3 regions of the Pseudomonas sp. LBUM1644 genome follow, and region 1 is predicted to be linked to each of the others. Evidence: predicted binding sites of a transcription regulator. Region 1 holds the regulator's gene; each other region holds the start of a gene.
What was found. Region 1 encodes sigma-54, which starts transcription at its own class of promoters, with help from an activator protein. Its sites were predicted from a motif close to ANTGGCATNNANNTTGCTNT; they were not measured.
Positions count from the first base shown of each region.

Region 1 (5,757 bases):
TGAATCAGCGAGCGCTCGGCCAACTCTGGCAGCAGGCCGGCCGGCAGATTGTCGATGCAGTAATAGCCGCTGTCCTCGAGAACATCGAGTGCGGTGCTTTTACCTGAGCCGGAACGGCCACTGACAATGATCAAGCGCATGATTAGTGACCGTTCTGCTCGTCCAGGACAACCTGATACAAGGCTTCATTGCTCGGGGCACTGCGCAACTTTTTGCGCACATCCATGCGGTCGAGCATGCTGGCGATCTGGCGCAGTAGCTCCAGGTGCGCATCGGTAGCGGCTTCCGGGACCAGCAGCACGAATAGCAGGTCAACCGGGGCGCCATCAATGGCGTCGAAATCAATAGGGGCATCGAGGTGCATCAAGGCACTGATGGGTGCCGTGCAACCTTTGAGGCGGCAGTGGGGGATGGCGATGCCATTGCCAAAACCGGTGGAACCGAGTTTTTCGCGGGCGACCAGACTCTCGAAGACATCCTGCATCGCCAGATCCGGCACTTCGCGGTGGATAAGGTTGGCAATTTGCTCAAGGGCTTTCTTTTTACTGCCGCCCGGCACGTTCACGAGGGAACGGCCGGGGGTCAGGATGCTTTCAAGTCGGATCATGGGTTGGGAGTGTTAACGACCGGTCGCGCCCTGGAGGAGGCTCTGGGTCTTTTCCTTATGCTTTTTGAGTTGTTTATCCAGCTTGTCGGTCAATGCGTCGATCGCCGCGTACATATCGGTATGTTCCGCGTTAGCGACCACTTCATTGCCGGGAATATGCAGGGTGGCTTCGATTTTCTGCTTCAGTTTTTCGACCGTCATCGTGACTTGCACATTGGTGATCTTGTCGAAATGCCGCTCCAGTCGTTCAAGTTTTTCGCCGATGTAGGCGCGCAGGGGTTCGGTCACTTCCAGTTGGTGTCCACTGATGTTGACTTGCATACAGCTTCTCCTTCGTTGCCAGTGCATAAAGCGGCAGATCAGATGATCTACCACTGGAACGCTGTGGCGTGGCCCTACATCAACCGCTTACGTTCGCTCGAAGGCGCGATCCCGAGGGATTCGCGGTACTTGGCGACGGTGCGGCGAGCCACCTGAATGCCTTGTGCCTCCAGTAAACCAGCGATCTTGCTGTCACTCAACGGCTTTTTCTGATTTTCCGCGGCAACCAGTTTTTTGATGATCGCGCGGATCGCCGTGGACGAGCATTCACCGCCTTCGGAGGTGCTCACATGGCTGGAGAAAAAGTATTTCAGTTCATAAATACCCCGGGGGGTGTGCATGAACTTTTGCGTGGTCACCCGGGAAATCGTCGATTCGTGCATGCCCACCGCTTCAGCGATGTCGTGCAGGACCAGCGGTTTCATGGCTTCGTCGCCGTACTCCAGGAAGCCTCGCTGATGCTCGACGATCTGGGTGGCCACTTTCATCAGGGTTTCGTTGCGGCTCTGCAGGCTCTTGATGAACCAGCGGGCCTCTTGCAGCTGATTGCGCATGAAGGTGTTGTCGGCGCTGGTGTCCGCGCGGCGCACGAAGCCGGCGTATTGGGCGTTGACCCGCAGCCGTGGCACCGATTCCTGGTTCAGTTCTACCAGCCAGCGCTCGTTGTCCTTGCGCACGATCACGTCGGGAACGACGTATTCGGCTTCACTGGACTCGATCTGGGAGCCTGGGCGCGGGTTGAGGCTCTGAACCAGTTCGATCACCTGGCGCAGTTCATCTTCTTTGAGCTTCATGCGGCGCATGAGCTGGCTGTAGTCGCGGCTGCCGAGCAGGTCGATGTAATCGCTGACCAGGCGCTTGGCTTCGGCCAGCCAAGGCGTCTTGGCGGGCAACTGGCGCAATTGCAGCAGCAGGCATTCACCCAGGTTGCGCGCGCCGATGCCGGCGGGTTCGAATTGCTGGATGCGGTGCAGGACGGCTTCGATTTCGTCCAGTTCGATGTCCAGTTCCGGGTCGAAGGCTTCGAGGATTTCCTCGAGTGTTTCGTCCAGGTAGCCCTGATTGTTGATGCAATCGATCAGGGTCACGGCGATCAGGCGATCGGTGTCGGACATCGGCGCCAGGTTCAGTTGCCACAACAGATGGCTTTGCAGGCTTTCACCGGCGGATGTGCGGGTGGTGAAATCCCACTCGTCGTCATCGTTGCTCGGCAGGCTGCTGGCGCTGGTCTGGTAGACGTCTTCCCACGCGGTGTCGACGGGCAGTTCGTTGGGAATGCGCTCGTTCCAGTCGCCTTCCTCGAGGTTGTCCACCGTCGGGGCGGTTTCCTGGTAAGAGGGTTCCGAAACATCGGCATTGGGTGGCTGTTCGGCTTTGTCAGCCAAGGGGTCGGCGTTATCGAAGTCGTCGCCTTCTTCCTGGCGTTCGAGCATCGGATTGGACTCCAGGGCCTCCTGGATTTCCTGTTGCAGGTCCAGGGTCGACAATTGGAGCAGGCGGATGGCCTGTTGCAGCTGCGGTGTCATCGTCAGCTGCTGGCCCATTCTCAAGACTAGCGATGGTTTCATGGCAGGGGCTTAACACCTTATTCGCCGGCGCACATGCGCCATCCACTACAGGGCGCCGGAGCGCCAAACATAAGCAAATTATATGCCCGAAACTGCAGCGTTTGCCTAGAGCGTTGTAACAATAAAAAACTATTGATTTTTTATCGAGACAAGCGCCCGGACAATCAGCCAGACACCTCAGCGCTTACAGACGGAACTCATGGCCCAGGTACACTTCCTTGACCAGGTCGTTGGCCAGAATGGTGGCGGAGTCACCTTCGGCGATCAGCTGGCCATCGTTGACGATGTAGGCGGTTTCGCAGATGTCCAGGGTTTCACGGACATTGTGGTCAGTGATGAGCACGCCAATGCCCTTGGCCTTGAGGTGATAAATGATCTGCTTGATATCGCCCACCGAAATCGGGTCCACGCCGGCGAACGGTTCGTCGAGGAGGATGAATTTCGGGTTGGTGGCCAGTGCCCGGGCGATTTCCACACGGCGGCGTTCACCACCGGACAGGCTCATGCCCAGGTTGTCGCGGATGTGGCTGATGTGGAACTCCTGCAGCAGGCTTTCCAGTTCCTTGCGACGACCAGCCTTGTCGAGTTCCTTGCGGGTCTCGAGGATGGCCATGATGTTGTCGGCCACCGAGAGTTTGCGGAAGATCGACGCTTCTTGCGGAAGATAGCCGATACCGGCCTTTGCGCGGCCGTGCATGGGCTGGTGGCTGACGTCCAGGTCGTCGATCAGGACGCGGCCCTGATCGGCCTGAACCAAGCCGACGATCATGTAGAAGCACGTGGTCTTGCCGGCACCGTTGGGGCCAAGCAGGCCGACGATCTGACCGCTGTCGATGGACAGGCTGACGTCACGCACGACCTGGCGGCTCTTGTAGCTCTTGGCCAGATGCTGAGCTTTCAGAGTTGCCATTACTGGGCCTTTTTCTCGTCGGTTTTCGGCTTGGGCTGGATCACCATGTCGATGCGCGGACGCGACTCGGTGACCTTGCTGCCCGTGGCGCGACCGGCGCTGGCAAGCTTCTTCACCGTGTCGTAGACGATTTTCTCGCCTTGGGTGGTGTTGTTGTCCTTGTCGATCACTTTGGCGCGATCGATCAGCACGATGCGGTTTTGCGCTGCGTGGTACTGGATGGTTACGCCCCAGCCTTGAACAGGCTTGGTGTCGCCAGCGGTCTGCAATTGCTCGAAGTAGGCGAGGTTGCCCACCGAAGTCACCACGTCGATGTCGCCGGCCGGGGTGCGGGTGATGGTCACGGTATTGCCGGTGACCTTCATTGAGCCCTGGGTAATGATCACATCGCCTTTGTAGGTGGCAATGCCGTTTTTGTCGTCCAGTTGGGCATCGTCGGCTTGAATGCGGATAGGCTGCTCTTGATCGTTCGGCAGAGCCCAGGCGCTCACGCTTCCCAGTGCTGCGCCCAGACTGAGCAAAATAGGGAGAGTTTTAACGAGCCTCATACTGTCCTCTTACGTTCGATAGCAGGTGTATCCTGCTTTCTTTCAAATACGCTTTCATTCCCTTGCCAGTCGACACACCACCAGCGCCGTCGATTCTAACGGGTTGCTCGGTCTGCGCATATTGCTGCTGCGGGAACACTGTCATACGGGTGGAGGTAATCAGGGTCTTGCGGTTTTTCTCGTCGAAACGAGTGATGCGTACCGAGTCGATCAGTTCTACCTCGGTGCCCCCCGAATTGACCTCGCCGCGTTCGCTCTGCACATGCCACGGGAATTCGGTGCCGCGAAACATGTTCAGGTCGGGATTGGTCAGCAGCGTCACGTCGGTGGCTTTCAGGTGCTCGACCTTGTCGGATGTCATTTCGTACTGCAACTTGCCGTCCGGCAGGAACTGCACGCTGTGGGCGTTGGTGGCGTAATAGTCGATAGCGCTTTCATCGACCTTGACCACGGTCTTGTCGAGGAAGCGTTCCGGGCTGATGTTCCAGTAGCCGACCGCCGCAAAAATCGCCGCGATGCAACCGAACACCAGGATGTTGCGAAACTTTTTGCTCAGCATAGTTGGCTCACAGGTACGCGGCGTTGGCCGCATCGAGACGGCCCTGGGCGCGCAGGATCAATTCGCAGAACTCGCGAGCGGCACCTTCGCCACCACGGGCCTGGGTGATGCCATGGGCGTGTTCGCGTACGAAACTGGCAGCATTGGCCACCGCCATGCCCAAGCCTACGCGGCGAATGACCGGCAGGTCCGGCAGGTCGTCGCCGAGGTAGGCGACCTGTTCATAGCTTAGGTTGAGTTGGGCGAGAAGCTCGTCGAGCACCACCAGTTTGTCTTCTCGACCCTGGTACAGGTGTGGAATGCCGAGGTTCTTCGCCCGTCGCTCGACCACCGGAGTCTTGCGGCCGCTGATGATAGCCGTCTGCACGCCCGCTGCCATCAACATCTTGATGCCTTGGCCGTCGAGGGTGTTGAACGTCTTGAATTCACTGCCGTCTTCGAGGAAGTACAGGCGTCCATCGGTCAGGACACCGTCAACGTCGAACACCGCCAGCTTGATCTGTTTTCCGCGTTCCAGAAGGTCCGTGCTCATTACATTACTCCCGCACGCAGCAAGTCGTGCATGTTCAAGGCGCCGACCGGACGGTCGTCGCTGTCGACCACCACCAGTGCGCTGATTTTGTTGTCTTCCATGATCTTCAAGGCTTCAGCGGCGAGCATCTCGGCGCGGGCGGTCTTGCCGTGGGCGGTCATCACTTCGTCGATGGTCGCCTGGTGAATGTTAATGGTGCGATCCAGCGAGCGACGCAAGTCACCGTCCGTGAAGATCCCGGCCAGCTTGCCGTCCGCTTCCAGAATGACCGTCATGCCCAGGCCCTTGCGGGTCATTTCCATCAAGGCATCCTTGAGCAGCGTACCGCGCTGGACTTTCGGCAGTTCTTCGCCGGCGTGCATGACGTTTTCCACTTTCAGCAGTAAACGTCGACCGAGTGCACCACCCGGGTGGGAAAACGCGAAATCTTCAGCGGTAAAGCCGCGGGCTTCCAGCAACGCGACGGCCAGGGCGTCGCCCATGACCAGGGCTGCGGTGGTCGACGACGTCGGCGCGAGGTTCAGTGGGCACGCTTCGTGCTCGACGTGAACGTTCAAATTGACCTCGGCAGCCTTGGCCAGCGCAGACTCGGGATTGCCGGTCATGCTGATCAACTGGATGCCCAGGCGCTTGATCAGCGGCAGAAGCGTGATGATTTCATTGGTGGAGCCGGAGTTCGACAACGCGAGGATGACGTCGTCGCGGGTGATCA
Region 1 is NZ_CP166812.1:921,265-927,021, forward strand. Features, by position in the region: gene rapZ (RNase adapter RapZ) at 1-140, opposite strand, end outside; gene ptsN (PTS IIA-like nitrogen regulatory protein PtsN) at 143-607, opposite strand; gene hpf (ribosome hibernation-promoting factor, HPF/YfiA family) at 620-928, opposite strand; gene ACA052_RS04165 (RNA polymerase factor sigma-54) at 1,003-2,496, opposite strand; gene lptB (LPS export ABC transporter ATP-binding protein) at 2,681-3,406, opposite strand; gene lptA (lipopolysaccharide transport periplasmic protein LptA) at 3,406-3,954, opposite strand; gene lptC (LPS export ABC transporter periplasmic protein LptC) at 3,941-4,513, opposite strand; gene ACA052_RS04185 (KdsC family phosphatase) at 4,521-5,045, opposite strand; gene ACA052_RS04190 (KpsF/GutQ family sugar-phosphate isomerase) at 5,045-5,757, opposite strand, start outside.

Region 2 (5,757 bases), 840 kb from region 1:
GGACGCGCCACGAAACAGGTGGGAACGTTCCTTGATCCACTCGCAAAAACGGCTCATGCCGTAGCGACTCAATCCCTGATCGGCGATCCCGCGAATTTCCAGCCAGGTGGCGTTGATGTTTTCCCACATGTCGGCGGTAATTCGCCCACGCACCGCATGGGCACTGGCCCGCGCGGCACCGAGGCAGCTGTAGATGCTCGCCGGGTTGGCCGCATCCAGGGCGAAGAAATGCAGCAGCCGTTCCGCATGCAACTCGCCGTGGCGCTCCAGGTAATCGTCCAGGGTGCCGGTAATCAGCAAGGGCATGGCGAGTTCGTGGAGGCCGTCACCGCGACCATCCTGTGGCATCAGCGACAGCGAATAACTGATGTCGAGCATCCGTGCGAGGTTTTCCGCCCGCTCCAGGTAACGCGACATCCAATACAAATCCGAGGCAGTTCTACTTAACATGACAGGCTTCCTTCAATCCTCGACCACCCAGGTGTCCTTGGTTCCGCCGCCCTGGGAAGAATTCACCACCAGGGAGCCTTCGCGCAGGGCAACACGGGTCAGGCCGCCCGGCACAACCCGGGTCTCGCGGCCAGACAATACAAACGGACGCAGGTCGATATGGCGCGGCGCGATGCCGTTTTCGACAAAGGTCGGACAGGTCGACAGCGACAACGTCGGTTGCGCGATGTACGCGTGGGGCTTGGCCTTGATGCGGGCGCGGAACGACTCGATTTCTGCCGCCGTCGCCGCCGGTCCCACCAACATTCCGTAACCGCCGGAGCCCTGGGTTTCCTTGACCACCAAGTCTGGAAGATTCGCCAGCACGTGGGAAAGTTCAGAAGGGTTACGGCACTGGAACGTGGGGACGTTCTTCAGGATCGGTTCTTCGTCGAGGTAGAAACGGATCATGTCCGTGACAAACGGATAGACCGACTTGTCGTCCGCGACCCCGGTGCCAATGGCATTCGCCAGCACCACGTTGCCAGTGCGGTACGACGACAGCAGCCCCGGGACGCCGAGCATCGAGTCCGGATTGAACGCCAGCGGGTCGAGGAAGGCATCGTCGAGGCGCCGGTAGATCACATCGACGGCTTTCGGCCCATCCGTGGTACGCATGAAGACTTTGTCGTCACGCACGAACAAGTCCGCGCCCTCCACCAGCTCGACGCCCATTTCCCGGGCCAGAAACGCATGCTCGAAAAATGCACTGTTGAAACGACCCGGTGTCAGCACGACCACGCTGGGGTTATCGATCGGGCTGGAGCTTTTCAGGGTGTCGAGCAACAGGTTCGGATAATGGTCGATCGGCGCGATGCGCTGGGCCGCGAACAGCTCGGGGAACAGCCGCATCATCATCTTGCGGTCTTCGAGCATGTAGCTCACGCCGCTCGGGGTTCGCAGATTGTCTTCAAGCACGTAGTAAGTGCCGTCGCCATCACGCACCAGATCGACGCCCGAGATATGCGAATAGATATCCCGGTGCAGATCCAGCCCTTGCATCGCCAATTGGTATTGCTCGTTGGCCAGCACTTGCTCGGCCGGGATGATGCCGGCCTTGATGATGCGTTGCTCGTGGTAGAGGTCGGCGAGGAACATGTTCAACGCCTTGACCCGCTGGATGCAGCCGCGTTCGACGATCCGCCATTCACTGGCTGGGATACTGCGCGGAATGGTGTCGAAGGGAATCAGCCGCTCTGTGCCTTGCTCGTCCCCGTACAGCGTGAAGGTAATCCCGGCGCGATGAAACAACAGATCGGCCTCACGTCGCCGTTGTGCCAGCAGCTCGTCAGGCGTGTCGGCCAGCCAACGGGCAAATTCCCGATAGTGCGGGCGGACTTGGCCGCCGGCATCGTACATCTCATCAAAATAGGTGCGGATCATGCCGTACTCCTTGTCACCCGGACATCTAGGCTTCGCAAGGCCCGTGCCATCGGCAGAAACGCTTTGATATCAATCGGTTGGATAAATACGCCGTTAACACTGCACCAACCTTGTGCAGCAAACGCCCCAACCTGATCGCCCCCGCTTCATTGCAAGGCGAAGTCATCGCCTATCACCAGCATAGTCAGAGTTGATTTCACTGCCCGGCTGGCGACGAGGATAATCCACGCATTCGCTGGAAAAACTGACCGAACTTCCCTTTTGCCGCCTGCTCAGGCGGTTTTTTTTTGCGTTTTTGAAACGTTATGAATCAAAAACGAGATCAAAAGATCGCAGCCTACGGCAGCTCCTACAACAAACGAAAACGGCCAACCCAAAGGTTAGCCGTTACTGGAAGTTGTCACTGTTCATAAAGTTATGCGAGTAGCCCTCGTACCTCCTGCTTGACGCCCCACCCTTCGATGATGCCACCCAGAGGCTCGACTATCGCCTCGAAGTCCTGCTCAAAGTCGCCAATGCCGTCATAGGTGGCGTACATCACTTTGCTCAGTTCCAGGTACCACGCGCCGTCATCGCGCACACTGATTTGTGCATTTAAGGATTCACCACAGTAATGCCCTGCCGCCCTGCGTGCCCGCTCCTCGTCCGGGAAAATGGCGTAGAACTCGATGGGATGGAACCGTGAAAAGTCGAAACCGCCTTCTTTCATGCGGCGCAGCACACTGCTGCTGATGTCTTCTTGATAGGCTGTGCTCATGAAACGTCCTCCTCAAACTGATGGATAGACTTTCCGTACTCCCGACGCCCGCAACCGAATGGTGAAGGCTATGCGACAAACACGTTGCCGATGGGAAACAAGCATGTAGCTGACAAGACCAGACCTTAGCGATCCATTCGCTGATCTCGCTTGCAGAGTAGCCTCAAGAGAGAGCCGCTGCCAAGGCCTGGTTAAGAATGTGACAGGAGATGTTCAGACTGGCGTGATGCCGAGGATTTGTATGCTGTTCTGGGTCTTGAGACTTTTAACGCTGGCATCAGCGGTTCGCCCTTCCAGATCGTTCAGATCCAGTTCGGCGGCGACAGGAAGTAGCCGGGCCTTGATAAGTTTGGCGGCGTGCTCGTTATCCGGGCACTCGTCGCACTCAAAAACTTCGTCGACTGTTTCACCGTGATCATCCACGAAAGTGATTTTCCACTTTTGCATCAGTGCCTCCTCGAACAACCCGCAAATGGGCTTACACCTATCTGGACTTTTGCCCTGACTGATCGTTCAAATGGATTACACCTATTACCTGTAGGAGCTGCCGCAGGCTGCGATCTTTTGATCTTTGATGTTTTGCAAGCAAGATCAAAAGATCGCAGCCTGCGGCAGCTCCTACGGGGGGGATTTTAGTCGTTGCTGGGCTTGTTGATCGCCTGCAGTACGTATTGCGGCAAGGCGAAGGCGCCGATGTGGATTTCCGGGTTGTAATAGCGGGTGATGATGCCGCTGCCGGCGAAGCGCTGTTGCAGGGTTTCGCGGGACAACTTGCGATAGGCGGTATGGGTCGCGCCCCAGGCAAACGTCATCGAGCCGCCGATGTAGGTCGGCACCGCTGCCTGATAGAAGTGCCAGTCCGGGAACAGGCTGCGCAGGCGGCCGGCGGTGGTTTTGACTTCTTCGATCTGCATGAACGGCGTGCCGTTCTGGGTGACCAGGATGCCGCCTTCGTTCAGGCAGCGACGGCAGGCCTGATAGAAATTTTCGGAGAACAACACTTCACCGGGACCGATCGGGTCGGTGAAGTCTGAAATGATCACGTCAAATTTTTCAGTGGTGGTGGCGACGAAGCGCATGCCGTCGTCGATCACCAGGTTCAGCCGAGGGTCTTCAAACGCGCCTTTGGAGTGGTTCGGCAGGTACGCCTTGCACATGTCGACCACGGTGCCGTCGATTTCCACCATGGTGATGTGCTCGATGCTGCCGTGCTTGGCCACTTCACGCAACATACCGCCGTCGCCACCGCCGATGATCAGCACGCGCTTGGCGCTGCCGTGGGCCAGGATCGGCACGTGGGTGAGCATTTCGTGGTAGATGAATTCGTCAGCTTCGGTGGTCTGGATCACGCCGTCCAGCGCCATCACCCGGCCCATGCGCGGGTTTTCGAAAATCACCAGGTGCTGGTGTTCGGTGCGCACTTCGTGCAGCAGTTTTTCCATGCGAAAACGCTGGCCGTAGCCTTCATAAAGGGTTTCCAGGTAGTCGCTGGTGGGTGTGTTGCTCATGGGAAGTGCTCCGAAGAATGCGGGGCGCAACGGACGGTTACCCGCCCATGATGGCCAATCGATCAGGTCGATTGACCGGCAAAGACACGCAGTCTACGTCGCGAAAGATGACAGGTAGAACCTCACTTGATGACTCGACACAACCCCCTGTAGGAGCGAGGCTTGCCCGCGAAGAACGATAATGCGGTCTGTCTGTAAAACCGTGTCATCGTTCTTCGCGGGCAAGCCTCGCTTCTACAGAGGGAAGTGTTCGACTGTCAGATTCGCACGTTGCCGCGAGGCCCGGCGATGGCCCAGATGATCAGGCCCAAAACCGGCAGCAGCAGGATCAGCAGCACCCAGATGATTTTCATCCCGGTGTCCGCGCCACTTTTCAGCACGTTGATGATTGCCCAGATGTCCAGGGCAAGAATAATCAGGCCAATCAGACCGTTGAACGTGGAACCCATGGTGACGCTCCCTAAGAGTGGTTTGCCCTCTTAGGATAGCCGGCCGTTGCGAGGGTTCCGTTTTATTAGCGCCCTTAACGCTTCAGACGTGGATAGCCACTTTCAGGGCTTCCAGGGACGGCGCGGCAGCGATGCCGGCTTCGGCGCACAATTCAAGTACCCGTGGCACGTCGTTGCCGTAGACCAACACCACTTGCAGTTCATCGTCGAGCAACTGGCTGAAGTTCATCAGCACGTAGCCGCCGTTTTCCTTGTTCATGCTGCTCATCTGCACCTGAATGCGATTAAGCGCAGTCAGGGCTTCGGTTTTGGCCAGTTGTTTGGGTTTGATATTGAAGTCAACGCCGGGGCCGAACGAGGCCACGATCCGGGCGAACAGGTCCACGTACGTGTCGGCCTGGAACAGCACCGTTTCCGGCAGACTGCCGACAACGACCCACTCGCCCAACGGAATCGGGAATGTGTCGTCGAAGTTGATGTCCGGATTGGCCGTCAGAAAAGCTTCTTGATCGGCGTAGGCCTGGGCCGCTTCGTCAGCGACTTTGAGGATTTCGTCTTCGCTCATGCACCCGGAGCTGATTTTGCTGATGAGTTCGACGAGTGCGGCTTTCATTGGGCGTAATCCTGTAGCGAGGGAATTTTGAAGCCGCGAAGGATAGCGCATTACGCCCGGCAAGGCTCAGTGGAGCGAGGCTCGCCACCTTGACCCACATCAAGAACCGATGCGCGGACTGGAGGCACAATGCTGGCACCTTGCCAAAATTGTTTCCGCTATCAGAGAAGACCTCCATGGGTGCCTGGCTTAGCAACGTCTCACTGAAATACAAATTCTGGGCGGTCAACGCTGTCGCCTTCGTCACCACGCTGATGTTGGTGTTGTACGCCGTACAACTCGAGCAACAGGTCCGCAGTCAAGCCTCTCAAGCGTTCGCGCAAGCCCAGGCGCGATTGCTCGGCGCCTGGCCCGACGGGCAAGCGCTGCCCAAGGCCGATAACCTGCTGAGTTTCCGTCGGGGACAGGTCCCGATCCTGAACGAGCAACCGGTGCTGGAACTGACGGACAGCAACGGTTGGGTCGAGATCAATTCGATGCCATTGCTCGGCGACAACCCGTTGATGGGCGCCGAGGTCATCACTCGTGCCGACGGACAACACGTCGCGGTGGTCGCTT
Region 2 is NZ_CP166812.1:1,763,562-1,769,318, reverse strand. Features, by position in the region: gene ACA052_RS08080 (alpha-E domain-containing protein) at 1-450, opposite strand, end outside; gene ACA052_RS08075 (circularly permuted type 2 ATP-grasp protein) at 463-1,872, opposite strand; gene ACA052_RS08070 (ribonuclease E inhibitor RraB) at 2,288-2,629, opposite strand; gene ACA052_RS08065 (hypothetical protein) at 2,843-3,076, opposite strand; gene speE (polyamine aminopropyltransferase) at 3,262-4,137, opposite strand; gene ACA052_RS08055 (PLDc N-terminal domain-containing protein) at 4,395-4,586, opposite strand; gene ACA052_RS08050 (hypothetical protein) at 4,669-5,199, opposite strand; gene ACA052_RS08045 (methyl-accepting chemotaxis protein) at 5,376-5,757, shown strand, end outside.
Region 2: ACA052_RS08075 (circularly permuted type 2 ATP-grasp protein) is a predicted target of sigma-54. The motif match lies at 1,904-1,923, and genes of this name have one in related genera.

Region 3 (5,757 bases), 2.4 Mb from region 1:
CAGCAACGCCAGCAATTGTTGCGCTGGAGCAAAGTCGTCGGTGATCAGTTGCAGTAAATTAGTGTCGTGCATGGCTGGCCTTGGGTTTTAAGCGTCCAAAAGCCTGGCGCCGGCCTTGGCCTAGCGCTGGGCTTCGAAGTTGAGCAGTTTGCTGGCTACACGGTTGCTGTCGACTTTATAGCTGCCATCGGCAATCGCTGCTTTCAACTCGGCCACGCGGGCGTTGTCGACGGCAGGCTGATCGCGCAGCTTGTCAGTGACCTTCTGCAACTGTTGAGCCTCATCGCTGAAATGTACCGATTCCCCGCTCTTGACGGTACTGGCCTGTTCGGCCGGGGTAGTCAGCGGCGCGGATTTGCCGGCTTCGGCAGTGTCCTTGGCAGCGCTGGTACGTGTACCACCGGTAAGTGACGAGGAGCTGTTCAACCGGCTGAAATCGATGACCATGATAAAAAACCTCTGGGTATTTGGACGCTTGCCATGTTTTCGGCCATACCCGGAAAAACTTTAGGCCCAATTATCAATGAGCTTGCGCGCGTCAACGCTTGCCCTGCATGGGGCACAGTTTAGGGAACAGTCGGTCTGTTCGCCACATCCACACCAACAGAAAGCCCTACATGGCCACTTCCACCTGACCCGGCGCGATGACTTGCGCCTTGATCACCCGTTGGGAGTTGAGGTTTTTCACCCGGATCTGTTCACGCAAACCGCCGTTGGACAATGCTTCCCCCGGCATGCGCACGCTGAGCGTACCACTGCGCGCGGTAATCACCACTTGGTCACCCTTGCTGATCACTTCCGCCTGTTCCATGTGCACCAAGGTAATGACTTGGTCGGCGACCATTGGTCGGGTCAATTTTTGCCCGATCGCCTGGTCGACCGACGTCAGGTAGCCCTGGCTGATCAGGCTGATGTCGCGCTCGCGCAGCGCCACGTCTTGAGGTTCGATAATGCCGGCGCGGCGCAGGGGGCGGGTGGTGGTCACAATGTCGCGAAACAGGCGCACTTGAGCGGGTACGAAGACCGTCCAGGGTGACGCCCCCTCGCAGCGAACCTTGACCGTAACCCGACCCAGTGGCTTGGCCGGACTCTCGAGGGTGGCTGTCAATTCCTTGTCGCACATGGGCATGCGCAGACGCGGATCAAGCTGGTTGACTTCGATTTCGTAACGGCCTTCCGTTTGACTCGTAGCCAGATAGTCCTCTACGGTGAATTCAAGAAAGCCCTGAGTGACGCCGATAAGCATGTCAGGCAAGGTAACCGCGTCAGCAAGGGCAGGGCTGCCAGCGTTGAACAGGCAAACGGCCGACATCGCGCAAAGCACTTTGCGCAAGTTTGATGTCAGGCGTCGAAAAAATGTCGGTTCTGTGTTCATAAGAGTTAAAAAGCAAGCGCCGTGCCGTTTAGTGATGAAGGTGCGTCGCAACACACTTAAGCGTTGGTGTAGGAGTCTGTGCATGGCTGGGGTAATGGATGCGGTAAACCAGCGCACGCAACTGGTGGGGCAGAATCGCCTTGAGCTGTTGTTGTTCCGTCTCGACGGCCAGCAGCTCTACGGGATCAATGTGTTCAAGGTTCGCGAGGTGCTGCAATGCCCCAAGCTGACCCTGATGCCCAAGTCCAGTCCTGTCGTGTGCGGTGTGGCAAACATCCGGGGGGCGACCATTCCGATTCTGGATCTGGCGATGGCGACCGGTTCCGGCGCGCTGAAGGATCAAAGCAATCCTTTCGTGATCATCACGGAGTACAACACCAAGACCCAGGGTTTCCTGGTGCGGTCGGTGGAACGTATCGTCAACATGAACTGGGAGGAGATTCATCCGCCACCCAAGGGCACGGGGCGCGACCATTACCTGACGGCTGTGACTCGGGTCGACAATCAGTTAGTCGAAATCATCGACGTCGAGAAAGTGCTGGCAGAAGTGGCGCCGACACCGGAAGCGATTTCGGTGGGCGTGGTGGATGTCGAAACCCAGCACAAGGCGCTGTCCCTGAAAGTATTGACGGTCGATGACTCGTCGGTGGCGCGCAAGCAAGTCACCCGTTGCCTGCAGACGGTCGGCGTCGAAGTGGTGGCGTTGAACGACGGCAAGCAAGCGCTGGATTACCTGCGCAAGCTGGTCGACGAGGGCAAGAAGCCGGAAGAAGAGTTCCTGATGATGATTTCCGACATTGAGATGCCGGAAATGGACGGGTACACCCTGACGGCCGAGATCCGCAACGACCCTCGCATGCAAAAGCTTCATATCATCCTGCATACTTCGTTGTCGGGCGTATTCAATCAGGCGATGGTCAAGAAAGTCGGAGCCGATGACTTCCTTGCCAAATTCCGTCCTGATGACCTGGCATCCCGGGTAGTCGACCGGATCAAAGCAGCAGACATCAGCTAGGGGCCTTCTGCTCCTGGTGATAAACACGATTTAAGAGGCGGCATCATTGTCTACGGGTAATTTGGATTTCGAACAATTCCGGGTATTTCTGGAAAAAGCCTGTGGCATTTTGCTCGGTGAAAACAAGCAGTACCTGGTCTCGAGCCGTCTCAACAAGCTGATGGAACAGCAGGGCATCAAGTCTTTGGGTGAGTTGGTCCAGCGCATCCAGACCCAGCCGCGCAGCGGTTTGCGCGAAATGGTGGTGGATGCCATGACCACCAATGAAACCCTGTGGTTTCGTGACACCTATCCGTTTGAAGTCTTGAAGAACAAGGTGTTGCCCGAAGCGATCAAGGCGGCCCCTGGCCAGCGTCTGCGGATCTGGTCGGCGGCGTGCTCATCGGGTCAGGAACCGTATTCGCTGTCGATGTCCATCGATGAGTTCGAACGGGTCAACCTGGGTCAGTTGAAGATGGGTGTGCAGATTGTTGCCACTGACCTGTCCGGCACCATGCTGACCAATTGCAAGACCGGCGAGTACGACAGCCTGGCGATCGGCCGGGGTCTGTCGCCCGAGCGCCTCCAGCGTTACTTCGACCCGAAAGGGCCGGGCCGCTGGGCAATCAAGGCACCGATCAAAAGTCGGGTGGACTTTCGTTCGTTCAACCTGCTGGACAGCTATGCCAGCCTCGGCAAGTTCGACATCGTGTTCTGCCGCAACGTATTGATCTACTTCTCTGCCGAGGTGAAGAAAGACATTCTGTTGCGCATCCACAGCACGTTGAAGCCGGGCGGGTATCTGTTCCTCGGCGCGTCCGAAGCGCTGAACGGTTTGCCGGACCACTACCAGATGGTCCAGTGCAGCCCGGGAATTATTTACCAGGCGAAGTGATGCAAGTGCGGCAGTCAAAAAAAAGCGGGAGCCCAAGGCTCCCGTTTTTTTTTGCCTGCCGCACTTGCATCACGTAGGAGCTGCCGCAGGCTGCGATCTTTTGATCTTGTATTTTTAAGAGCGAGATCAAGATCAAAAGATCGCAGCCTGCGGCAGCTTCTACAGGGAGGAGGGGAAAGCGGCAGAAAAGCGGCAGGCGGCGGAAAACGGTTGCCGCTTTTCTGGCATTGCCGCGTTGCCACCGCCCGCAAAGCCACGGTTTATGGGCTTTTTTGAATTGGCACGCCGCTTGCTATGTTCAACCTACGAAAAATCAGGTCACCCGAAGGTTTCCCGGCATGAGCATCAGTTTCGATAAAGCGCTCGGTATCCACGAACAAGCCCTGGGCTTCCGCGCTCAGCGTGCCGAAGTCCTGGCCAACAACATCGCCAACGCCGATACCCCGAACTACAAGGCTCGGGATCTGGACTTCTCGAAAGTGCTCGCCGAGCAGAACGAGAAAACCAAGAACGGTACTTTCGCCTTGAACATGACCAACAGCCGCCATATCGAAGCTGAAGGCCTGGGCAATGGCGACGAGTCGCTGCTGTATCGCACGCCGATGCAACCGTCGATCGACCAGAACACCGTGGACGCCCAACTGGAGCAGTCGAACTACGCGGAAAACGCGGTCAACTTCCAGGCCAGCTTCACCCTGCTCAACAGCAAATTCAAAGGGCTGGTGTCAGCCCTTCGCGGAGAGTAAGCCATGTCTCTATCCAGTGTTTTCAACATTGCCGGTAGCGGCATGAGTGCCCAGACCACTCGCTTGAACACCGTGGCCTCGAACATCGCCAACGCCGAAACCGTCTCGTCGAGCATCGACAAGACCTATCGTGCGCGGCACCCGGTGTTCGCCACCATGTTCCAGGGCGGCCAGAGCGGCGGCAGCGATTCGTTGTTCCAGAGCCAGGACGCGGCCGGTCAAGGCGTACAAGTGCTTGGCGTGGTCGAAGACCAGAGCAACCTTGAAGCGCGCTATGAGCCGAACCATCCGGCGGCCGACGCCAAGGGCTACGTCTACTACCCGAACGTCAACGTGGTGGAAGAAATGGCTGACATGATTTCCGCGAGCCGTTCGTTCCAGACCAACGCCGAAATGATGAACACCGCCAAAACCATGATGCAGAAGGTCCTGACCCTCGGTCAGTGATAAGGGGCGACTTTCATGAGTATTACCGATACCACCAGCAGCTTGAGCCTCAACGACATCCTGGCCAACTCCTCAGTCAAGACCAACACCAGCGCCGACGGCCTGGCGTCGGCGACCAACAGTGCCACGGGCAAACAGTCCCTGGGCAAGGACGCGTTCCTGCAATTGCTGGTCACCCAGCTGAAAAACCAGAACCCGCTCGAACCGCAGGACAACGGTGCGTTCGTCGCCCAGTTGGCGCAGTTCAGTAGTCTGGAAGGCATCACCACGCTCAACGACACGGTGAGCGGCATTGCCGGCAACTACAACTCGTCCCAGGCCTTGCAGGCTTCGTCGCTGGTGGGCCGTTCGGTCATCGCGCCGGGCGACAAGGCAGTGGTCGACACGTCCAAGAGCCTCAACGGCTCGGTCGTGGTGCCAGGTTCGGTGGCCGGGGTCACCCTCAAGATTGCGGACAAGGACGGCAAGGTTGTCCGCACCATCGATATGGGCAGTCAGTCCGCCGGCAATGCCAGTTTCATCTGGGACGGCAAGGACGATGCGGGCACCACCGCCGCACCGGGCACCTACACCTTTACTGCGTCGACCACCATCGACAGCCAGGCGGTATCGCTGGTCACCAATCTGCCGGCGACCGTCAACAGCGTCACCATCAGCCAGACGGGCGGTGAGCTGATGCTCAACCTGGCCGGGCTGGGCAGCATTGCCCTGTCCAAAGTTCAAACCATTGGTATATAGAGCCGACTAACCGGCACAAAGGAGTGGAATATGTCTTTCAATATCGGCCTTAGCGGTCTCTATGCAGCCAACAAACAACTGGACGTTACCGGCAACAACATCGCCAACGTCGCGACCACCGGTTTCAAGTCGTCCCGTGCAGAATTCGAAGACGTTTACTCGGCCACCAAGCTGGGCACCGGCAGCAAGACTGTTGGTAACGGCGTGCGTCTGGCCAACGTGTCCCAGCAGTTCACCCAGGGTGACATCAACAACACCGGTAACGTGCTGGACATGGGCATCAACGGCTCCGGCTTTTTCGTGCTGAACGACAGTGGTTCGCTGTCCTACACCCGTTCCGGTACGTTCAAGGTCGACAAGGACGGTTACATCACCAACACCGACTACTCTGCTCGTCTGCAAGGTTACGGTGTGGATTCCAATGGCAAGATCGTCAATGGCGTGTTGACCGACCTGCGTATCGACACCTCCAACCTGGCGCCGAAATCGACCAGCTCTGTGTCGTCGACCATCAACCTGAACTCCTCGGCGGATGTAATCGATCAGGCCGTGGTGGCCAACA
Region 3 is NZ_CP166812.1:4,824,599-4,830,355, reverse strand. Features, by position in the region: gene ACA052_RS22065 (flagella synthesis protein FlgN) at 1-72, opposite strand, end outside; gene flgM (flagellar biosynthesis anti-sigma factor FlgM) at 121-447, opposite strand; gene flgA (flagellar basal body P-ring formation chaperone FlgA) at 614-1,375, opposite strand; gene ACA052_RS22050 (chemotaxis protein CheV) at 1,458-2,390, shown strand; gene cheR (protein-glutamate O-methyltransferase CheR) at 2,437-3,264, shown strand; gene flgB (flagellar basal body rod protein FlgB) at 3,603-4,010, shown strand; gene flgC (flagellar basal body rod protein FlgC) at 4,014-4,457, shown strand; gene flgD (flagellar hook assembly protein FlgD) at 4,473-5,195, shown strand; gene flgE (flagellar hook protein FlgE) at 5,226-5,757, shown strand, end outside.
Region 3: flgB (flagellar basal body rod protein FlgB) is a predicted target of sigma-54. The motif match lies at 3,541-3,560, and genes of this name have one in related genera.